3 regions of the Mesorhizobium sp. Primo-A genome follow, and region 3 is predicted to be linked to each of the others. Evidence: predicted binding sites of a transcription regulator. Region 3 holds the regulator's gene; each other region holds the start of a gene.
The links. Region 3 encodes PhoB, which activates phosphate uptake and scavenging genes when phosphate is short. Its sites were predicted from a motif close to TGTCATNNANCTGTCAT; they were not measured.
Positions count from the first base shown of each region.

Region 1: a site for PhoB is predicted at 3,042-3,058, ahead of EOC83_RS11700 (RNA degradosome polyphosphate kinase). Genes of this name have one in related genera too.
Region 2: a site for PhoB is predicted at 3,681-3,697, ahead of EOC83_RS16210 (esterase-like activity of phytase family protein). Genes of this name have one in related genera too.

Region 1 is NZ_RZTG01000005.1:215,087-221,482, reverse strand. It holds gene EOC83_RS11720 (amino acid ABC transporter ATP-binding protein) at 1-617, shown strand, start outside; gene EOC83_RS11715 (TIGR02117 family protein) at 729-1,397, shown strand; gene EOC83_RS11710 (FAD-dependent monooxygenase) at 1,472-2,713, opposite strand; gene EOC83_RS11705 (zinc-finger domain-containing protein) at 2,733-2,978, opposite strand; gene EOC83_RS11700 (RNA degradosome polyphosphate kinase) at 3,190-5,391, shown strand; gene ppx (exopolyphosphatase) at 5,391-6,396, shown strand, end outside.
Region 2 is NZ_RZTG01000008.1:140,567-146,962, reverse strand. It holds gene EOC83_RS16220 (MFS transporter) at 1-416, shown strand, start outside; gene EOC83_RS16215 (MATE family efflux transporter) at 451-1,911, opposite strand; gene EOC83_RS16210 (esterase-like activity of phytase family protein) at 2,087-3,565, opposite strand; gene EOC83_RS16205 (FAD-dependent oxidoreductase) at 3,811-6,222, shown strand; gene EOC83_RS16200 (trimethylamine methyltransferase family protein) at 6,235-6,396, shown strand, end outside.
Region 3 is NZ_RZTG01000010.1:59,612-66,007, reverse strand. It holds gene xylF (D-xylose ABC transporter substrate-binding protein) at 1-356, opposite strand, end outside; gene EOC83_RS19240 (ROK family protein) at 626-1,873, shown strand; gene phoB (phosphate regulon transcriptional regulator PhoB) at 1,890-2,579, opposite strand; gene phoU (phosphate signaling complex protein PhoU) at 2,596-3,303, opposite strand; gene pstB (phosphate ABC transporter ATP-binding protein PstB) at 3,330-4,148, opposite strand; gene pstA (phosphate ABC transporter permease PstA) at 4,166-5,482, opposite strand; gene pstC (phosphate ABC transporter permease subunit PstC) at 5,479-6,396, opposite strand, start outside.

The sequences.
Region 1 (6,396 bases), on a different contig from region 3:
GCTCCGGCAAATCGACCATGATCCGCTGCATCAACCGCCTGGAGGAGCACCAGAAGGGCAAGATCATCGTCGACGGTAAGGAATTGACCAACGATCTCAAGAAGATCGACGAGGTGCGCCGCGAGGTCGGCATGGTGTTCCAGCACTTCAACCTGTTCCCGCATCTGACCATCCTGGAGAACTGCACGCTGGCGCCGATCTGGGTGCGCAAGACGCCGAAGAAGCAGGCCGAGGAAATCGCCATGCATTTCCTCAAGCGCGTCAAGATCCCGGAACAGGCCAACAAATATCCCGGCCAGCTTTCCGGCGGCCAGCAGCAGCGTGTGGCGATTGCCCGCTCGCTGTGCATGAACCCGCGCATCATGCTGTTCGACGAGCCGACCTCGGCGCTTGATCCGGAGATGATCAAGGAAGTGCTGGAGACCATGGTTGGCCTTGCCGAAGAAGGCATGACCATGCTGTGCGTCACCCACGAGATGGGTTTTGCCCGCAAGGTCGCCAACCGGGTGATCTTCATGGACCAGGGCCAGATCGTCGAGCAGAACACGCCGGCCGAGTTCTTCGACCACCCGCGCCATGAGCGCACGAAGCTGTTCCTGTCGCAGATCCTGCACTAGGCTTTCGATGTTTGCGAGGAGCCCGGCTGAAACACTGCCGGGCTCTTTTGCGTATGGCATAACAGGCGACCGTTCCTGTCGCGCTGGAGCGCTTTTGCAGAGCCGCTTTTCATGAAGAGACTGGGACGTTTTCTAGGCCTTCTGTTGATTGTCGTCGCTCTCGCCGTGACGACGGGCACCCTCGTGCCGCGGCCGCTGTGGCCGGCGGCCGCCGCCATGCCCGCCGCGACGCGCCACATCCTGGTGCTGAACAATCCGATCCACACCGATATCGCCATCCCGGTCGACGATGCCGTGCGCCAGCGTTTCCACTTCCTGGTCGACGCCGGCATACCGGCCGACAGGCCGGAGGTCCGCTACATCGTCTTCGGCTGGGGCGGTCGCGCCTTCTACCTGGAGACGCCGACATGGTCCGAGCTGAAGGCGGTACCGGTGATGAAGGCACTGACCCTCGACGCGTCGGTCATGCATGTCGATGTCGCCGGTGACATCCTCGAACCGCCCCCTGACATCGCGGGGTTCGACATCACAGAGGACCGGTTCGCGGCGTTGCTCGATTTCATCGATGCGAGTTTCCAGCGCGGACCGGAAGGCCCGATCCTCGTTCCGGACGCGGCCTATTCCAGGTTCGACGGCTTCTACGAAGCCAACGGCCATTTCAACGCACTGATCGGCTGCAACACCTGGACGGCGGCCGCCTTGCGCACCGCAGGCCTGCGCACCGGCTGGTGGAACCCGCTGCCTGTATCGCTCGGGCTATCGATGCGGCTGTATAATTAGCGTGGGCATTCCGCGAATTGGCGAGTGTCGCGTTCCTTCACACCCCCCTCTGTCCCGCCAACCTTTCGCAGGTTTCAGCTTTCGTCAGCCTCCGGTGCCCGCCAGCCATAGAGCCAGTCCAAATCCGCCGCGAGTTTTTCCGACGAGCGCATTTTCAGGAACACGTTGCGCGCAATCGCCACCGGCCCTGCGGCATGCCAGGCCAGCCGGTTGACAGCGCCGCGTCGGGCGACCTGCGCGACACGCGGCCGCCGTGACTGTTCCCAAACCGCAAGCGCGGCCAGCGGGTTCGTAGGGGAGGCGTAGACGGCGTCGGCAAGCGTCGCTGCATCCTCGATCGCCATGGCCGCACCTTGCGCCGCGAATGGGGTCATCGCATGCGCGGCGTCGCCGATCAGCGCCATGCCGTTCGGTGTTGTCCAGGGCTGTTGCGGGTCGACAGTGTGGATCGGCCACGCGGTCCACGGGCCGGCCTGCTCGACCAGACGGGCAAGTTCTGCCGCAGTGCCGGCAAGAGCTCGGGTCAGGATCCCGGCGTCGGCGTTGCCGGACCAGCCCTCGGCAATGCGGTCGCCCCTGGTGAAGGCCGCGAGATTGAAGGCCGCACCCTTGCTGACGGGATAGGCCACCATATGGAAGCCGGGATGCAGGAAGGTGGTGACGCAGTCCCTGGCGCCGATGGCGGCAAAGCTCTGCCCCGCGGCGCTATCGGCTGCGATGGTCGCGCGCCAGGCCAGTTCGCCGGAGAAATGGTTTCTTGGCGAAGCCGACCCCTTGGCCGAGTCGACAAGTGGGCGCACCGATGACCAGACGCCATCGGCCCCGACCAGCAGGAAGCCCTCCGCCTCGATGGTCTTGCCGTCGATCTCGGCCGTCGCCGTGATGCCATGCGGGCCGGAGGCAACGTCGCCGATGCGCGCGCCGGTGGTGAGATGGATATCCGGCACCTCGGCAACGCGCGCGGTCAATGCGCTCTGCAGATCGGCCCTGTGCGCGACGAGATAGGGTGCTTGCCAGCGGGTTTCGGCGGCTTGCCCCAGCGGCACGCGCGCCAGTTCGCGCAAGGTCGCGGCCTTCTTCAACACCACGGCTTGCGGCCGCACCGCTGCCGGCAGCAGCCGGTCGAGCACGCCAAGCTGGCGAAGGATGCGCGTCGCGTTTGGAGAGAGCTGGATGCCGGCGCCGGCAGCTTCCAGGCGCTGCGCCTGTTCGAACACCCGAACCGCGTAGCCGCGCGAGGCGAATGCAAGGGCTGCGGTCAATCCGGCGACACCGGCCCCGGCGACGACAATTTGCCGGGAACGCGTGTCGTTCATCGGGCTGGTCGCGAAAGTCTCAGGCGGCCTGTTCGATGTAGATGCATCCGGCCGGCAGCGTTTCCGTCGCCTTCAGCTTCGGCGAATAGCGGTAGAGCGTCGAGCAATAGGGACAGACTTTTTCATTGTCGTCGCCCATGTCCAGAAACACATGCGGGTGGTCGAAAGGCGGATTGGCGCCCGTGCACATGAATTCCTTCACGCCGATGTCGATTGCCGGATAGCCCGCATCGTTCTGAAAATGGGGAATGGAACCGCCTGCCATCGTCGTCTCCTTAACGCAGTCTCGTCTGCATCTGGATCATATCAGGCCTCTTTGCAAGTTCGATGAAATCAAACTGTCGCAAAAGCCTGTCAGAGGATAAGTTAAGCCGGTTAACCCATGGCCCGAAAACCGATTTCGGTTTCCGGGAGGGACCATGGGTCGCTAGAGTGACTGGCTAGCCGGCTTGAGCGGGTGTGGAAGAGCGGGAATCATGAACGAACTGAAGCCGGTGCAGAACGAATTCGTGGATGTCGAGGTGGCTCGCCCGGAAGGCGGCAACCCGGACCGGTTTGTCAACCGCGAGTTTTCCTGGCTGCAGTTCAACCGGCGCGTTCTCGAGGAGTCGCTGAACCTCAATCATCCGCTGCTGGAGCGCGTCCGCTTCCTGTCGATCTCGGCCGCCAATCTCGACGAGTTCTTCATGGTCCGAGTCGCCGGTCTTGCCGGCCAGGTGCGCGAGGGCATCACGCTGAAGAGCCCCGACGGCCGCACCCCCGAACAGCAGCTCGAACAGCTGCTGCGTGAGGTCGAGCGGCTGCAGGAAGACCAGCAGAAGAGCCTTTCGGCGCTCACCGTGCTGCTCAACAAGGAAGGCATCGAGAGCATCACCCGCGATGCGCTGACCAAGGACGAGAAAATCTGGCTGGAAGACCATTTCCAGGAACAGGTTTTCCCGGTGCTGACCCCGCTGTCGATCGACCCGGCGCATCCGTTCCCGTTCATCCCCAATCTCGGCTTCTCGATGGCGCTGCAATTGCGCCATCGCAAGAATGGCGAGGAGATGAGCGCGCTGCTGCGCCTGCCGGTGGCGCTGAAGCGCTTCATCCGTCTGCCGGACCGCAAGCATCATGTCCGCTTCATCCCGCTGGAAGAGGCTGTCGGCCTCTATATCGGCAAGCTCTTCCCCGGCTACGAGGTCAAGGGCTCCGGCACGTTCCGCATCATCCGTGACAGCGATATCGAGGTCGAGGAGGAGTCCGAGGACCTCGTGCGCCTGTTCGAAACGGCGCTGAAGCGGCGTCGGCGCGGATCGGTGATCCGCATCGAATTCGACAGGCTGATGCCTGGCGAATTGCGCGATTTCGTCGCCGGCGAGCTTGGCGTGTCGTCCAGCCGCATCAGCGTCTTGACCGGTCCATTGGCGCTCAGCCAGATTTCCGAGATCGTCGCCGTTCCCCGCGACGACCTGAAATTCACGCCCTACAATCCGCGTTTTCCCGAGCGCATCCGCGAGCATGGCGGCGATTGTTTCGCCGCCATCCGCGAGAAGGACATCGTCGTCCATCACCCTTACGAATCCTTCGATGTGGTGGTGCAGTTCCTGCGCCAGGCAATGGCCGATCCGGAGGTGGTGGCGATCAAGCAGACGCTTTACCGCACCTCCAACGACAGCCCGATCGTGCGCGCGCTGGTCGACGCGGCCGAGGCCGGCAAGTCGGTCACCGCGCTGGTCGAGCTCAAGGCGCGTTTCGACGAGGAAGCCAACATCCGCTGGGCGCGCGACCTGGAGCGGGCCGGCGTGCAGGTGGTGTTCGGATTTCTCGAACTGAAGACACATGCGAAAATGTCGCTGGTGGTGCGGCGCGAGGACGGCAAGCTGCGCAATTACGTGCACCTCGGCACCGGCAACTACCATCCGGTCACCGCACGCATCTACACCGACCTGTCCTTCTTCACCACAGATCCGACGATTGCCCGCGATGTCGCCCAGCTGTTCAATTTCATCACCGGCTATGCCGAGCCGACGGACGAAATGCGGTTGGCGATCTCGCCGTTCACGCTGAGAAGCCGCATCCTGAAGCACATTGCCGACGAGATTGCCTACGCGGTGCAAGGCAAACCGGCGCGCATCTGGATGAAGATGAACGCCCTCGTCGATCCGATCATCATCGACGCGCTCTACGATGCCAGCCGCGCCGGCGTCGAGATCGACCTTGTCGTGCGCGGCATCTGCTGCCTGCGGCCGCAGGTTCCGGGCCTGTCGGAAAACATCCGCGTAAAATCGATCGTCGGCCGTTTTCTCGAGCACAGCCGCATCTATTGTTTCGGCAATGGTTTCGGCCTGCCGTCGGACGAGGCGATCGTCTACATCTCCTCGGCCGACCTGATGCCGCGCAATCTCGACCGCCGCGTCGAAACCATGGTGCCGATCACCAATCCAACTGTGCATGAACAGATCCTTGGCCAGATCATGCTGGGCAACATTATGGACAATCAGCAAAGTTTCGACGTATTGGCTGATGGAACCTCCCGGCGCGTCGTGCTGGAGGAGGGCGAGGAACCGTTCAACGCGCAGGAATATTTCATGACCAATCCGAGCCTGTCGGGACGGGGTGACGCGCTGAAGTCGCATGCGCCCAAGCGCATCGCGCAGTTCAAGCGCCGCAAGAAGAACGCTGCAGCGTCCGGCTGATGCTGTCTGATTCTCAGGGCCGGCTGCAGGACCGCCGACCGCTGTCCATCATCGACATCGGATCGAACTCGATCCGTCTCGTCGTCTATGAGGGGCTGGCGCGCTCGCCGACCATGCTGTTCAACGAAAAGATGCTGGCCGGTCTCGGCCGCGGCATCGTTTCGACGGGCAAGCTCGACCCCGAGGCGGTAACGCGCTCGATGGAAGAGTTCCGCCGCTTTCGTGCGCTTTCCGACCAGGCGGGCGCCGAGCAGATGTATGTGCTGGCGACCGCGGCGGCCCGCGAGGCGGTCAACGGCCCCGATTTCATCCACCGCGCCGAGGATGTGCTGAAGACCGAGATCCGAGTGATCAGCGGTCGTCAGGAAGCGTACTATTCCGCGCTCGGCGTCATTTCCGGTTTCCATCCGGCCGATGGCATCGCCGGCGATCTGGGCGGCGGCAGCCTCGAACTGGTCGATGTCAGCGGCGAGGCGATCGGCGACGGCATCACGCTGCCGCTGGGCGGCCTGCGCCTGCAGGACATGGCGAAGAACTCGCTGACCCAGGCGGCCAGGATCGCGCGTGACGAACTGGCGAAGGCCAAGCTGTTGAAAGGCGGGCAGGGCAGGCCCTTCTACGCCGTCGGCGGCACCTGGCGAAATCTTGCCCGGCTGCACATGGAAATGACCAACTATCCGCTTGGCGTCATGCACCATTACGAGATATCGGCCGAAAGCGCGGCGAACTTCCTCAAGCAGGTGGCCAAGGCCGAGATCGAGAAGGTCAAGGGCATCGAAGGCGTTTCGAAGAACCGCCGTTCGCTGCTGCCCTATGGCGCCATCGTGCTGCAGGAGATCATGGCGGCGATGCAGCCGTCGAAGATCATCGTCTCGGCGCTTGGCGTGCGCGAAGGCTTTCTCTATTCGCTGCTCGACGAGGCCGAGCGGAAGGCCGATCCGCTGATTTCGGCCTCGGAGGAACTCGCCCGCCTGCGCTCGCGCTCCGTCACCCATGCGCATGAAC
Region 2 (6,396 bases), on a different contig from region 3:
AGCTGGCGATCGTCACCGCGATCAGCATTGTCGTTCTGATGCACATGAAGAGCAATAAGGCGATGCTGGCTGCGCTGGCATTGATGATCCCAAGCGTCTTGTTGGTGGTGGCGGCGCAGATATTGGCCTCGATGGCACTGATGGTTGCTGCGACGGCCTGTTGCGGCGTTGCGGCGGCGCTTGGTTACCGTGGCGGCCTGCAAGTGGTGAACGAGATCGCGCCCAAGGATCGTCGCGCCGAAGTGGTGTCCAGCTTCTTCATCTGCTGCTTTGTCGGCAACGCCTTGCCCGTCATCGGCATCGGCATCGTTTCGACCTATGCCAGTCCCGTCGCTGCCAGCCTGGCGTTCGCCGGCATGATCGTGGTGTTTGCGTTGGTGGCGCTGGCTTTTGGGCTGAAACAACAACGGCGTTGAGGGCCTGGAGCGGTCCAGCGGAACCGGGTTGGCTTCAGCCGTTCGGTGTTTCAGGCGAAAGATGCGCGCGTCCGCGCGGCACGCCAAGACCGGTGTCCGGCGGCTCGCCGGCGGCCGGCCTGTCCTCGATCATGTGCGTGGTGCGCCAGCGGCCGAAACGATAGTAGGCCGCCGCCAGTACAAGCGAGCTGATCGAACCCGCCGGGAAGCTCCACCACAACGCTTCCTCGCCGATCACGCCACGCATGAAATAGGCAAAGCCGGTGCGCACGACCAGCACCGAAATGACCAGGATGATCAGCGGCGGCATCACGGCACCCGTGGCTCGTACGGTGGCAAACAGCACGATGGTTATGCCGAACAGGATGAACGACCACGAGGCGACATTGTTGATGTGGACGGCGATGTCGATCGCCGCGCTGTCGCGGCTCAGGAACAGGCTCAGCACCGAACGGTCGAAAACCGACAGCACGGCAACCAGTGCGCCGGTCAGGACGAGGTTGAAGCCGACGCCTGAGGCGGCGATGCGGCCGATCCGGTCCCAGCGCCCGGCGCCGACATTCTGTGCCGCCATCGAGGACACCGCGGCGCCGATGGCGAGCGCCGGCATCTGGATGTAGGTCCACAGCTGGGCGGCGATGCCGTAGGCGGCGGCGACCTGTGAGCCGTAGGAATTGACGATGCCCATCACCGTCAGTGCCGCCGCCGAAATGACGATCATCTGCAGGCCCATCGGCACGCCCTTGAAGACGACGATGCGCAGCAAGGTGGGATCGGGCCGCAGCAGAGCGAGGTTGGCGCCGGCCAGCCGCAGCGGATGCTTGCGCACATAGAGCACGATCAGGATGGCGATCACGCTAACCGTCTGGCCGATCAGCGTGGACGTGGCGGAGCCCGCGATGCCGAGTTCGGGAAACGGTCCGATGCCGGCGATGAGCAATGGGTTGAGCACGATGTCGAGGACGACGGCCAGCGCCATGAAGAAGAAGGGGGTGCGTGAATCGCCGGCACCGCGCAGCACGGTCATGACGAAGGACAGAAGGTTCATCATCGGCACGGCGACGAAGATGATGCGCAGATAGGAGCGCGCCAGCGGCAAGGCGTCGGCCGGTGTGCCGAGCGTGTTGAGAATGGCGTCAACCCAGATCCAGCCGCAGACCGCGAAGACAACCGAGACGAGGAAGAAGAACGTCGCGCTGGTGCCGACAATGCGGCGCGCCTCGGGCAGGTCGCGGGCACCGACCGACTGGGCCACCAGGATGGTGGCCGCCATGCCGATGCCGAACACAGTGCCGAGGATCAGGAACAGGACGAGGTTGGCATTAGAGGTGGCGGTCAGCGCCGATTCGCCGAGAAAACGGCCGACCCAGACGGCGTTGATCGAGCCGTTGAGCGACTGCAGCACGTTGGAGCCGAGCACCGGCAGGGCGAACAGCAGAAGCGTGCGCGGGATCGGGCCGCTGGTCAGGTCGCCGGTGCGCCGGCGCGCGGGCATTTTTTCGTCCATGGCGGGCAACTCGGCGGATGGTGATTTGGATCCAGTCCACGATGATATCGCAGGCGGGACCGAGATGCACCCTTGCGAACGCGCGGCTGAAAGGCCGCTGCCCCGTTCATGCCTGCCGCGAGCCCAGCGGACGCGCCAAGCGCGCCCGCCCGTGCAGTGGCCGTTACTTCCCGGCGAGACCCGGCAGCGTGACCTGATAGACCAGGAACATGGTGTCGACATCGGCGCCGTCTTCCGCCTTGTAGGGTGCGCCGACCTGAAAACCGTCCTGGGCGAGGAAGTCGTTGTCGTTGGCGACGAACAGGAAGTAGTCGTCGGGCAGCTTCGGATCGAGAACGCTGACCACCGACATCGCCTCCCACTTCTCCGACAGGTTGTTCTTGTCGTTCGGCGCGCCATTGTGCAGGCCGAAGCGGCCGAGTTCGCCCTTGTCGTTGATGTCGATGAACGGCGTCAGCTTGGCCGGCATCACCGACGGGTCGAGCACGCCCTTGGGCGCCAGCGGCTTGTCGGCGGCATCGAAGGCGCCGCCGGCGATGTCGGTCGCGGCCGAGACGTCGACGACGAAGATCTGGCGCACCAGCGAGGTGTCGCCCTTCAGCCCCTGGCCGTTGCCGCTGTCGCGCGCCAGCATCAGGAAGGTCTTGTCGGAGAGCGCCACGATCTCGCTCTGCGCGGCGATCTTGGTCTTGCCCTTGGCATCCTTGAACACCGGCAACGGCACGACATACTCATGCGCCAGTTTGAGGTGGGCGAGGTCGGACGCGTCATAGACCAGCGCACGCGTGTTCTGGCGCGTCGCGGGCGAATCGCCGCCATCCTGCCGGGGCGCCGATTGCAGCACCGCGATCAGGAACTTGCCGTCCGGCGTCATCGCCATTCCCTCCAGGCCCTGGTTGTTCTGGCGGCCGGTCTCGGGGTCCTTCGGATCGGGCTCGGCGGCACCGGGTCCCGGATTGTCCGAGGCGAAGTTCGGCGTGCCGTGGCGCATCGGCACGAAGGCGGCCGGTGGCTGGGTTGCCGACAGCAGATGCCCGTCGGCGGAAAACCGATAGATGTTCGGGCCGTATTCGTCGGAGATGAACATCGAACCATCGGGCAGCCGCACGATCGCCTCGTTGTCGAGCGCCAGCTTGCCATTGTCGGCTTGCGGCAGGATCGGCATGTCGCCGCTTGCCGCGCGCACGCCGTTGAGTGGGTCGAGGCCTGTGGCATCAGCCCCCTTGTCGTCGGTGAGAAGCATGGTGTCGGCGAGCGTTGCCTTGACGCCCGTCTGCTCCTGGCCGGCAGCAGGTGCCGCGCCCGGTGCGACCGGAGCAAATTCGATGGCGATCGTGTTGAGGCGCGGCCGGTAGTTGGTGGTGCCGACGACATTGTAGCCACGGTCCGGCAACAGCCAGAGCGAACCCCTGTAGCCGGCGGTGTCATGCGTCCAGCCTGATGCGTCGATCGCCATGCCGGAACCCGAGCCGAAGGTCTCGCCGAACTTGTCGCGCTGAGCGGCCGGGATGCGGCCGACGCCGACCAGCCCCTTGTTGACGAGGCCGCCGACGGTCGCGGTGCTGTCGGCGAGCGCCGGCGCCAAGGCGGTGAACAAGGCCAGCGCGACGCCAAGCGACGCGGGTCGATACAGGTGCTTCATGGATAATCCTCTTTGTGACGGATGTGCCGGAGCGGCCGGGGGACGAAAAACTGAAAGAGGTACGACATCGATGATGTTGCGCAAGCCTCCCCGAAACGCGGTCTACGGCGCGAACATGATGCTTGCGTGACAGCGCGCAGTGCATGCCGGCGGTCGACGAAAAACGATGCGCGCGCGCCGGCACTGGACACTTATGTCCAGTGGATATATACTCCAGTCTTCGGACCAACCGTGGAGGGGAAGCCTTGAAGTCGCACTACCGCGCAGTCGTCATCGGAGGTGGCGTGGTCGGAGCCTCGGTGCTCTATCACCTGACGCGGTTCGGCTGGAGCGATGTGGCGCTGATCGAGCGCGCAGAACTGACGGCCGGTTCGACCTGGCACGCGGCGGCAGGCTTCCATGCGCTCAACGCCGATCCCAACGTGGCGGCGCTGCAGGACTACACCATCAATCTCTACCGGGAGATCGAGGCCGAATCCGGCTGGGATATCGGCCTGCACATGACGGGCGGCGTCAACATCGCCAGCGATCCCGCGCGCTGGGAGTGGCTGAAATCAGCCTGGGCCGTGTTCCAGTCGGTCGGCATCGAGACCGCGCGCCTGGTCACGCCCGACGAGATCAAGGCGATCTGCCCGATCGTCGACGTCAACGGTGTTCTTGGCGGCCTGCATGATTCCAACGAAGGCCATCTCGACCCGTACGGTACCACGCATGCCTATGCGGGTGCTGCGAAGAAGCGCGGCGCCGACATCATCTTGCGCAACCGGGTCGTCGAGCTGAAAGCACGTGCCGACGGGCGCTGGGACGTCATCACCGAGCAGGGCACCATCATCGCCGAGCATGTCGTCAATGCCGGCGGGCTGTGGGCGAAGCAGCTCGGCCGCATGGCCGGCGTCGACCTGCCGGTGACGCCGATGGAGCACCACTATTTCATCACCGATGACATTCCGGAGATCGCAGCACTTGACAGGGAAATCGGCATCGCCGTCGATCTCGACGGCTTTTCATACCTGCGGCAGGAGCGCAAGGGTGTGCTGCTTGGCGTCTATGAGCAGAACCCAAAGCACTGGAACATGGACGGAGCGCCGTGGGATTACGGCATAGAGCTGATCCCGGAAGACATCGACCGCATCAGCCCGGAACTCGCCAAGGCGCATGAGCGCTTCCCTTGCCTGGCGACGGCCGGTATCCGCAAATGGGTCAACGGCGCCTTCACCTTCACGCCGGACGGCAATCCGATTGTCGGGCCGGTGCGCGGCCTGAAGAACTACTGGGTCGCCTGCGGCGTCATGGCCGGTTTCAGCCAGGGCGGCGGCGTCGGCAAGTCGCTGGCCGAATGGATGATTTTCGGCGAACCGCAGGCCGACATCTTCGGCATGGATATCGCTCGCTACGGTGCCTTCGCCGCCAACCGCGAATATCTCAGGCAGACGACGCGCCAGTTCTATTCGCGCCGGTTCGTCATGACCTTTCCCAATGAACGGCTGCCCGCCGGCCGGCCGCTGAAACGCCCCGGCGCCTATGACGGCATGAGCGCGGCGGGATGCGAATGGACGGCTTCCTGGGGGCTGGAAATCCCGGCCTATTTCGCGCCGATGGGATTTGCCGAGAGCACGACGCTGCGGCGCTCCAACGCCTTCGACATCGTCGGCGAGGAGGCGCTGCAGGTGCGGCGCGCCGCCGGCCTCGTCGATATCTCGGCCTATGCGCGCTATGCGGTGTCGGGGCTGGGTGCGGAGGCGTGGCTCGACCGGCTGCTCGCCTGCCGATTGCCGAAGGCGGGGCGGGCCGGCCTGGCGCCGATGCTCGGCCATGACGGACGGCTGAAGGGCGACCTCACCGTCTTCAACTGGGGCGGCGGCTCTTATTGGCTGATGGGCTCCTACTATCTCCGGGAATTCCATATGCGCTGGTTCGAGAGCCATGCGGCGGAGGGCGTCACCATCGCCGACCTCTCCGACACGATGAGCGGCTTCCTGCTCACGGGGCCGAATGCGCGGGAGATTCTGGAGCGCACGACGCATCAGGATGTTTCCGGCGCAGCATTGCCGTTCATGGCCTGTGGCGCATTCGACATCGGTATGGTGCAGGCACGTGTGGCGCGGCTGTCGATCGCGGGCGAACTCGGCTTCGAAATCAGTTGCCCCGTGACCATGCACGCCACGTTGCGCGACACGCTGCTGGCTGCGGGCGAGGATCTGGGCCTTGCTGAAATCGGCTACTATGCGCTCAATGCGCTGCGGCTGGAGAAGAGCTTTGGCATCTGGTCGCGTGAATTCACGCAAGGCTATACGCCGGGCCAGACCGGTCTCGACCGCTTCATCGCTTTCGGCAAGAGCGACTTCATCGGCCGCGAAGCAGCGTTGAAACAGCGGGAGGCCGGCAGCGGCCAATGCCTGGTGACGCTGGAAATCGATGCGCTCGACGCCGATGCCAGCGGTTTTGAGCCTGTCTGGCATCAGGGCCGACGCGTCGGCTTCGTCACCTCGGGCGGCTATGGCTATACGGTCGGCAAGAGCCTGGCGCTGGCTCTGGTCGACCGCGATTTCGCGGGCGAGGGCACCGCGCTCTCCGTGCATGTCGTGGGTGAGGAACGGCCGGCGCGTGTCGTCGCGGCCTCGCCCTACGATCCCCTGGGCAAGGCAATGCGGCAATGAGGAGGATTTCCGATGGTCGATGACGCGGCACGGGACGGCAGGCGCGAGCGCCGGCGTGGACGCACGGGCGAGGCCGGTAGCGAAAGCAGCCGCCGTCCCAATTACCATTCGCTGAAGAACCCGTTCCTGCCGCAGCCGATCTTTTCGGACGACCAGGCGGCTTCGATCCACGAC
Region 3 (6,396 bases):
TTCTCGATCAACCGGTCATAGCCGACGACCGGAATGCCTTCGTCCAGGGCTTTCTGCACGGCCGGGCCGATGGCCGAAGCATCCTGCGCCAGGATGATCAGGGAATTGGCGCCCTGCGAGATCAGGCTTTCGACGTCCGTAAGCTGCTTGCCGGGATTGGACTGCGCATCGGCGGAGATGTACTTGTCGCCGGCGGCCTCGATCGCCGTCTTCATGGCGGCCTCGTCGGTCTTCCAGCGTTCCTCCTGGAAGTTGGACCACGAAACGCCGACGACTTTGTCCTTCGCCTGCGCGACAGACGCGAGCGTCAGCGACATGGCGGCACCCGCCAGGATGGCGGCTGTGAATCTTTTCATATTATCCTCCCTGCGCCGCGTATGGCGCGACCAAACTGGCCCGAAGGCCGGCACAAAGGCCCTATTTTTTCGAGCCTCGAAAAAATACTGGGCCAACGCCCGAACGCTGTCAACATCGATTCTGATGGATTTTGATGTCGTTTCGAATTTTTTTCGGGCCTCGGAATAAATAAATGACACGGCGCGCGGCTTCTGCCAGTATTTGACCGCGTCACCGACAGCGTTCCAGGGCAGGAAGAACCGCGGCGACCGGGAGGATATGAAAGAGCATGTCGGTCGGAATCCGCCACGACGATTTGCGCCGCCGCAACCGCGCGATGGTGATCGCGGCGGTGCGCCGCGCCGGACAGCCGTCGCGCACCGAGATCGCCGCAACCACAAGCCTCAGCCATTCGACGATCTCGGCGATCTCATCCGACCTGATCGTCGAAGGTATCCTGACCGAAAGCAAGCCGAGCGAGGCCGGCTCGCTCAAACGCGGCCGTCCGCAGGTCGGCCTCAGCCTCAATCCGGAAGCGGCCGCGGTAATGACCGTGGTGCTGTCGCTGAACTTCCTCTCGGTCGCCGTCATCGACTATGCCGGCCAGGTAATATCCGAGGAACAGCGCCGGCTCGACACGCTGACGATGTCGCGCGACTCGCTGATCGGTGAGTGCACGGCAATCGTGCGGCGCCGCCTGGAAGATCCCGACCTGGACGTGCGCAGCATCGCCCGTATCGCGCTGGCCGTCCAGGGCATCACCGACACCCGTGCCCGCGCCATGCTGTGGTCGCCGATCACGCCGCACACCGACATCGCCTTCGCCGACATATTCGAAGACGAGTTCGGCATCCCAGCCATTATGGAGAACGATTGCAACATGATGGCGGTGGCGCTGCGCTGGCGCGACCCCGATCGTTACCGCGACGATTTCATCGCTATCCTTTTGTCGCACGGCATCGGCATGGGGCTGGTGCTGAAGGGCGAATTGTTCACCGGCACCCATTCCTCGGGCGGCGAATTCGGCCACATGATTCATCGGCCGAACGGGGCGCTGTGTCGCTGCGGACGGCGCGGCTGCGTCGAAGCCTATGCCGGCAATTATGCCATCTGGCGCAACGCGCGGCAGATGGGCGAGGATGCAGAACCCGTCGCCGATGTCAGCGATGCCGACATGCGCGCCCTGGCTGCCGCCGCCCGCGAAAGGGACGGACCCGAACGGGAAGCCTATCGCAAGGCCGGCGAAGCGCTCGGCTACGGCCTCGGCAGCCTGTTCGCGCTGATCGATCCGGCGCCGGTCGCCATGGTCGGCGTCAGCGCCGCCGCCTTCGACCTGATCGAGCCGGCATTGCGGCAAGCGATTGCCCAGACCGCCGGCGGCCAGCATTCCAAGTCGATTTCCTTCGACACCGAGCCGAACGAACTGCCGCTGATCCGCGAAGGCTGCGCCATGCGGGCGCTAATCTTCGTCGATCAGGAGATTTTTGCGCCGGGCGTGCAGGCGAGATCCGGTCTCGGCGGCAAGAACGTGGCGTGAGTTCAAACGAGGGAGTTCAGTCCTCGCGAATGGCGTAACCCGCCCCACGGATGGTGCGGATGACATCGGGCATACGGCCGTTGTTGACCGCCTTGCGCAGCCGGCCGACATGCACATCGACCGTGCGTTCGTCGATGTAGATCGTCTCGCCCCAGACATTGTCGAGCAGTTGGCTGCGCGAGAACACGCGGCCTGGATGGCGCATCATGAATTCAAGCAGGCGGAATTCCGTCGGCCCGAGCCGGATTTCGCTCTTCTTGCGATAGACACGGTGCGATTCGCGATCGAGCACGATATCGCCGACCTTGAGCACGCTGGACAGCACTTCCGGCTTGGCCCGGCGCAGCAGCGCCTTGACCCTGGCCATGAACTCCGGCGTCGAGAAAGGCTTGACCAGATAGTCGTCGGCACCGGTCGAGAGGCCGCGCACGCGGTCGCTTTCCTCGCCTCGCGCGGTCAGCATGATGATCGGCAGCCGCTCGGTCTCGGGACGCATCCTTAGCCGGCGGCAGAGTTCGATACCGGAAACCGCAGGCACCATCCAGTCGAGCACCAGAAGGTCTGGAACGTTCTCCTGCAGCCGGATTTCGGCCTCGTCGCCGCGCGTCACCACCTCGACCTGGTAACCTTCGGATTCGAGATTGTAGCGGAGCAGCACGCCTAGCGGCTCCTCATCCTCCACCACCATGATGCGTGGCGCGATCATCGGCTGGTCACCCCTGTCATGCCGCTGGCGCGGACATTGCCGTCTCGTCCTGCTTCGGACGGTTGGCTGGCAACTGCGTGCCGGTCAAAACATAATAGGCATTTTCGGCGATGTTGGTCACGTGGTCGCCGATCCGCTCGAGGTTCTTGGCGCAAAACAACAGGTGCGTGCACGCCGTGATGTTGCGCGGATCTTCCATCATGTAGGTCAGAAGTTCGCGGAACACCGATGTGTATTTGACGTCGATGCGTTCATCATTGTTTCTGAGCGTGGCAAGCGCTGCCGCGTCAGCGGCGGCATACTCGTCGACGACCCCCTGCACCTGGATCAGCACCAGCTGCGCCATTGCGTCGATCGAATGCGAAAGGTCGTGCGGCGTGACGCTCAGCCCGACAGTGCCGACGCGCTTGGCGATGTTCTTGGCAAGGTCGCCGATGCGCTCGAGGTCGCCGGCCATGCGGATCGAACCGACCACCGCACGCAGATCGTTGGCCATTGGCTGGCGCTTGGCGATCAGCGTGATGGCACGATCGTCCAGCTCGCGCTGGCGTGCATCCATGATGGCGTCGTCGGAAACCACCCGCTGCGCCAGCGCATTGTCCGAATTGAGCAAAGCCCTGGTCGAGCCACCGACCATCGAGCGGGCGAGATCGCCCATGTCGCGGATCAGCTGGCTGATCTGCTCCAGATCCTCATCGAAAGATGCAACGGTATGTTCACCCATGATCTTCGTCCCTCATATGCCAGAGATCAGCCGAACCGGCCGGTGATGTAGTCCTGGGTGCGTTTGTCGTCGGGGGTGGTGAACATCTTGTCGGTGGCGCCCTCCTCGACCAGATAGCCAAGATGGAACATCGCGGTGCGCTGCGACACGCGCGCTGCCTGCTGCATCGAATGGGTGACGATGACGATCGTATAGTTCTGACGCAGTTCGTCGATCAGTTCCTCGACGCGAGCGGTGGCGATCGGGTCGAGCGCCGAACACGGTTCGTCCATCAGGATCACCTCGGGCGACACGGCGATGGCGCGTGCAATGCACAGGCGCTGCTGCTGGCCACCGGAAAGACCCGTGCCAGGTTCCTGCAAACGGTCCTTGACCTCGTTCCAGATCGCCGCCTTCTTCAGGCTGGACTCGACGATCTGATCCATGTCGGCCTTGCGCTTGGCCAATCCGTGGATGCGCGGACCATAGGCGACGTTCTCGTAGATCGACTTTGGGAACGGATTGGGTTTCTGGAACACCATGCCGACGCGCGCCCTGAGTTCGACGACATCGATGTTCTTGTCGTAGATGTCCTCTTCGTCGAGCGTGATCTTGCCGGTTACCCGTGCTGAATCGATGGTGTCGTTCATGCGGTTGAGGCAGCGCAGGAAGGTGGACTTGCCGCAGCCGGAGGGGCCGATCAGCGCCGTCACCTGGTTCAGGCGGACGTCGAGATCGACGTCGAACAGCGCCTGCTTCTCGCCGTAGAACACGCCGACCTTGTCGCCGCGCATTTTTATCACTTCGTTCGACTTCATCTTGTCGCCCACTGCGTTTTCAAGGGACTGTTCGGTCATGATGTTCATACCAAAATGCCTTTTTTCTACCAGCGCCGCTCGAACCGACGCCGAAGCACGATCGCGGTGATGTTCATGGCCATGAGGAAGACGAGCAGGATGATGATGGCGCCGGACATACGCTCGACGAAGGCGCGTTCGGCCTCGTTCGCCCACATATAGATCTGCACCGGCAGCGCGGTGGCCGGATCGAAAGGCGTCGTCGGTGGATCGGCGACGAAGGCGACCATGCCGATCAACAGCAGCGGCGCGGTTTCGCCGAGCGCGCGCGCAAGACCGATGATGGTGCCGGTGAGGATGCCGGGCGCGGCAAGCGGCAGGATGTGCTGGAACACCATCTGCATCTTGGAGGCGCCAAGGCCGAGAGCTGCCGAGCGGATCGACGGCGGCACCGCGGCAAGCGCGGCGCGCGTCGCGATGATGATCGTCGGCAGCGTCATCAGCGTCAGCACCAGGCCACCGACGAAAGCGGCGGAGCGTGGCATGCCCAGGAAATTGATAAACACCGCGAGGCCGAGCAAGCCGAAGACGATTGACGGCACTGCGGCCAGATTGTTGATGTTGACCTCGATAAGGTCGGTGAAACGGTTCTTCTTGGCGAATTCCTCCAGATAGATGGAGGCGGCGACGCCGATCGGCAGCGCGAGCAGCAGCACGATCACCATCATATAAAGCGAGCCGATGATCGCCACGCCCATGCCCGAGGTTTCCGGGCGGCTGGAGGCGCCGTAGGTGAACAGGCCGCTGTTGAAGTGCTCGGCCATCGCGCCCTCGGCCTTGAGCTTGTTCATCCAGGTGATCTGCTGGTCCGAGACCTTGCGTCGCGCTTCCTCGACACTGAGGTCGATCTGGCCCTTGAAAGCCGAGTCGAGATTGGCGGCGGCGAGGATGTTGACGTCGCGTGTCGTGCCGATCACCGAGGGATCGGCGGCAACGATGTCGCGCAACTGGACGCGGGCGCCTTCCGAAAGGAAGCCCTTGAGCTTCTGGATCATCGGCTTGTCATCAGGAGAGATGCCGAGCTTGGCCACCAGCGCGTTTTCTGCGAGCTTGGGATAATTCGCCTTGATCAGAACGCTCGGATCGGTTGCGCGCTTGCCGGAAGGATCGATCACCTTCTCGTCGAACGTGATCGGCAGCGATACCGTCGTCTGCCAGAAGGCGGTGTAGCCTTTCGAGACGATGGTGATCAGCATGATTGCCAGGAACGCCAGGCCTACGGAAATCGCCACGACGCCATAGATGCGGAAACGGCGTTCGGCGGCGTAACGGGCCTTCAGGCCGATGTCGCGGCGCGGATGGGCCGCCGGCCTGACCATCGTATCCATGGGAATGTCGGTCATTCGTACTGCTCCCGATATTTGCGCACGATGTAGAGCGCGACGATGTTCATCACCAGCGTCAGCGTGAACAGCGTCAGCCCGAGCGCGAAGGCGACCAGCGTCTGCGGCGAATTGAACTCGAGGTCGCCGGTGAGCTGGTTGACGATCTTGACGGTGATGGTCGTCATCGCCTCGAACGGGTTGATGGTGAGGTTGGCGGCGACGCCCGCCGCCAGCACGACAATCATCGTTTCGCCGATGGCGCGCGAGGCAGTCAGCAGGATGGCGCCGACGATGCCGGGCAGTGCCGCCGGCAGGATCACCCGCTTGATCGTCTCGGAGCGGGTCGCGCCGAGGCCGAGCGACCCGTCGCGCATGGCGCGCGGCACCGCGGTTATGATGTCGTCTGAGAGAGAGGAGACGACCGGGATCAGCATGACGCCCATGACCAGGCCGGCGGTGAAGATGCTCTGGCCCTGGATGAACGGCGAGCCGCCGGTCAGCGCCGCTGACAGGTCGCGCAGGAACGGCCCAAGCGTGACGACGGCGAAGATGCCGTAGACGATGGTCGGTATGCCGGCCAGCAGTTCAAGCGCCGGCTTGACCACCGAGCGCACCCTGGGCGTTGCGTATTCGGCCATGTAGACAGCCGACATCAGCCCGACCGGCACCGCAACCAGCAGCGCGACGGCGGCGATATAGAGCGTGCCGGCAAGAAGCGGGATCAGGCCGAACTGGCCCTGGCTGCCGCCCGAACCGGCAGCGGCAAAACGCGGATCCCAGACCGTGCCGAAGAAGAAACTCATCGGCGAGACGCTCTCGAAGAAGGTGATCGTCTGGAACAGCATCGAAAGCACGATGCCGACGGTGGTCAGGATGGCGATGGTGGAGGCGGCAAGCAGCCCCCACAGCATCAACCGCTCGACATTGTTGCG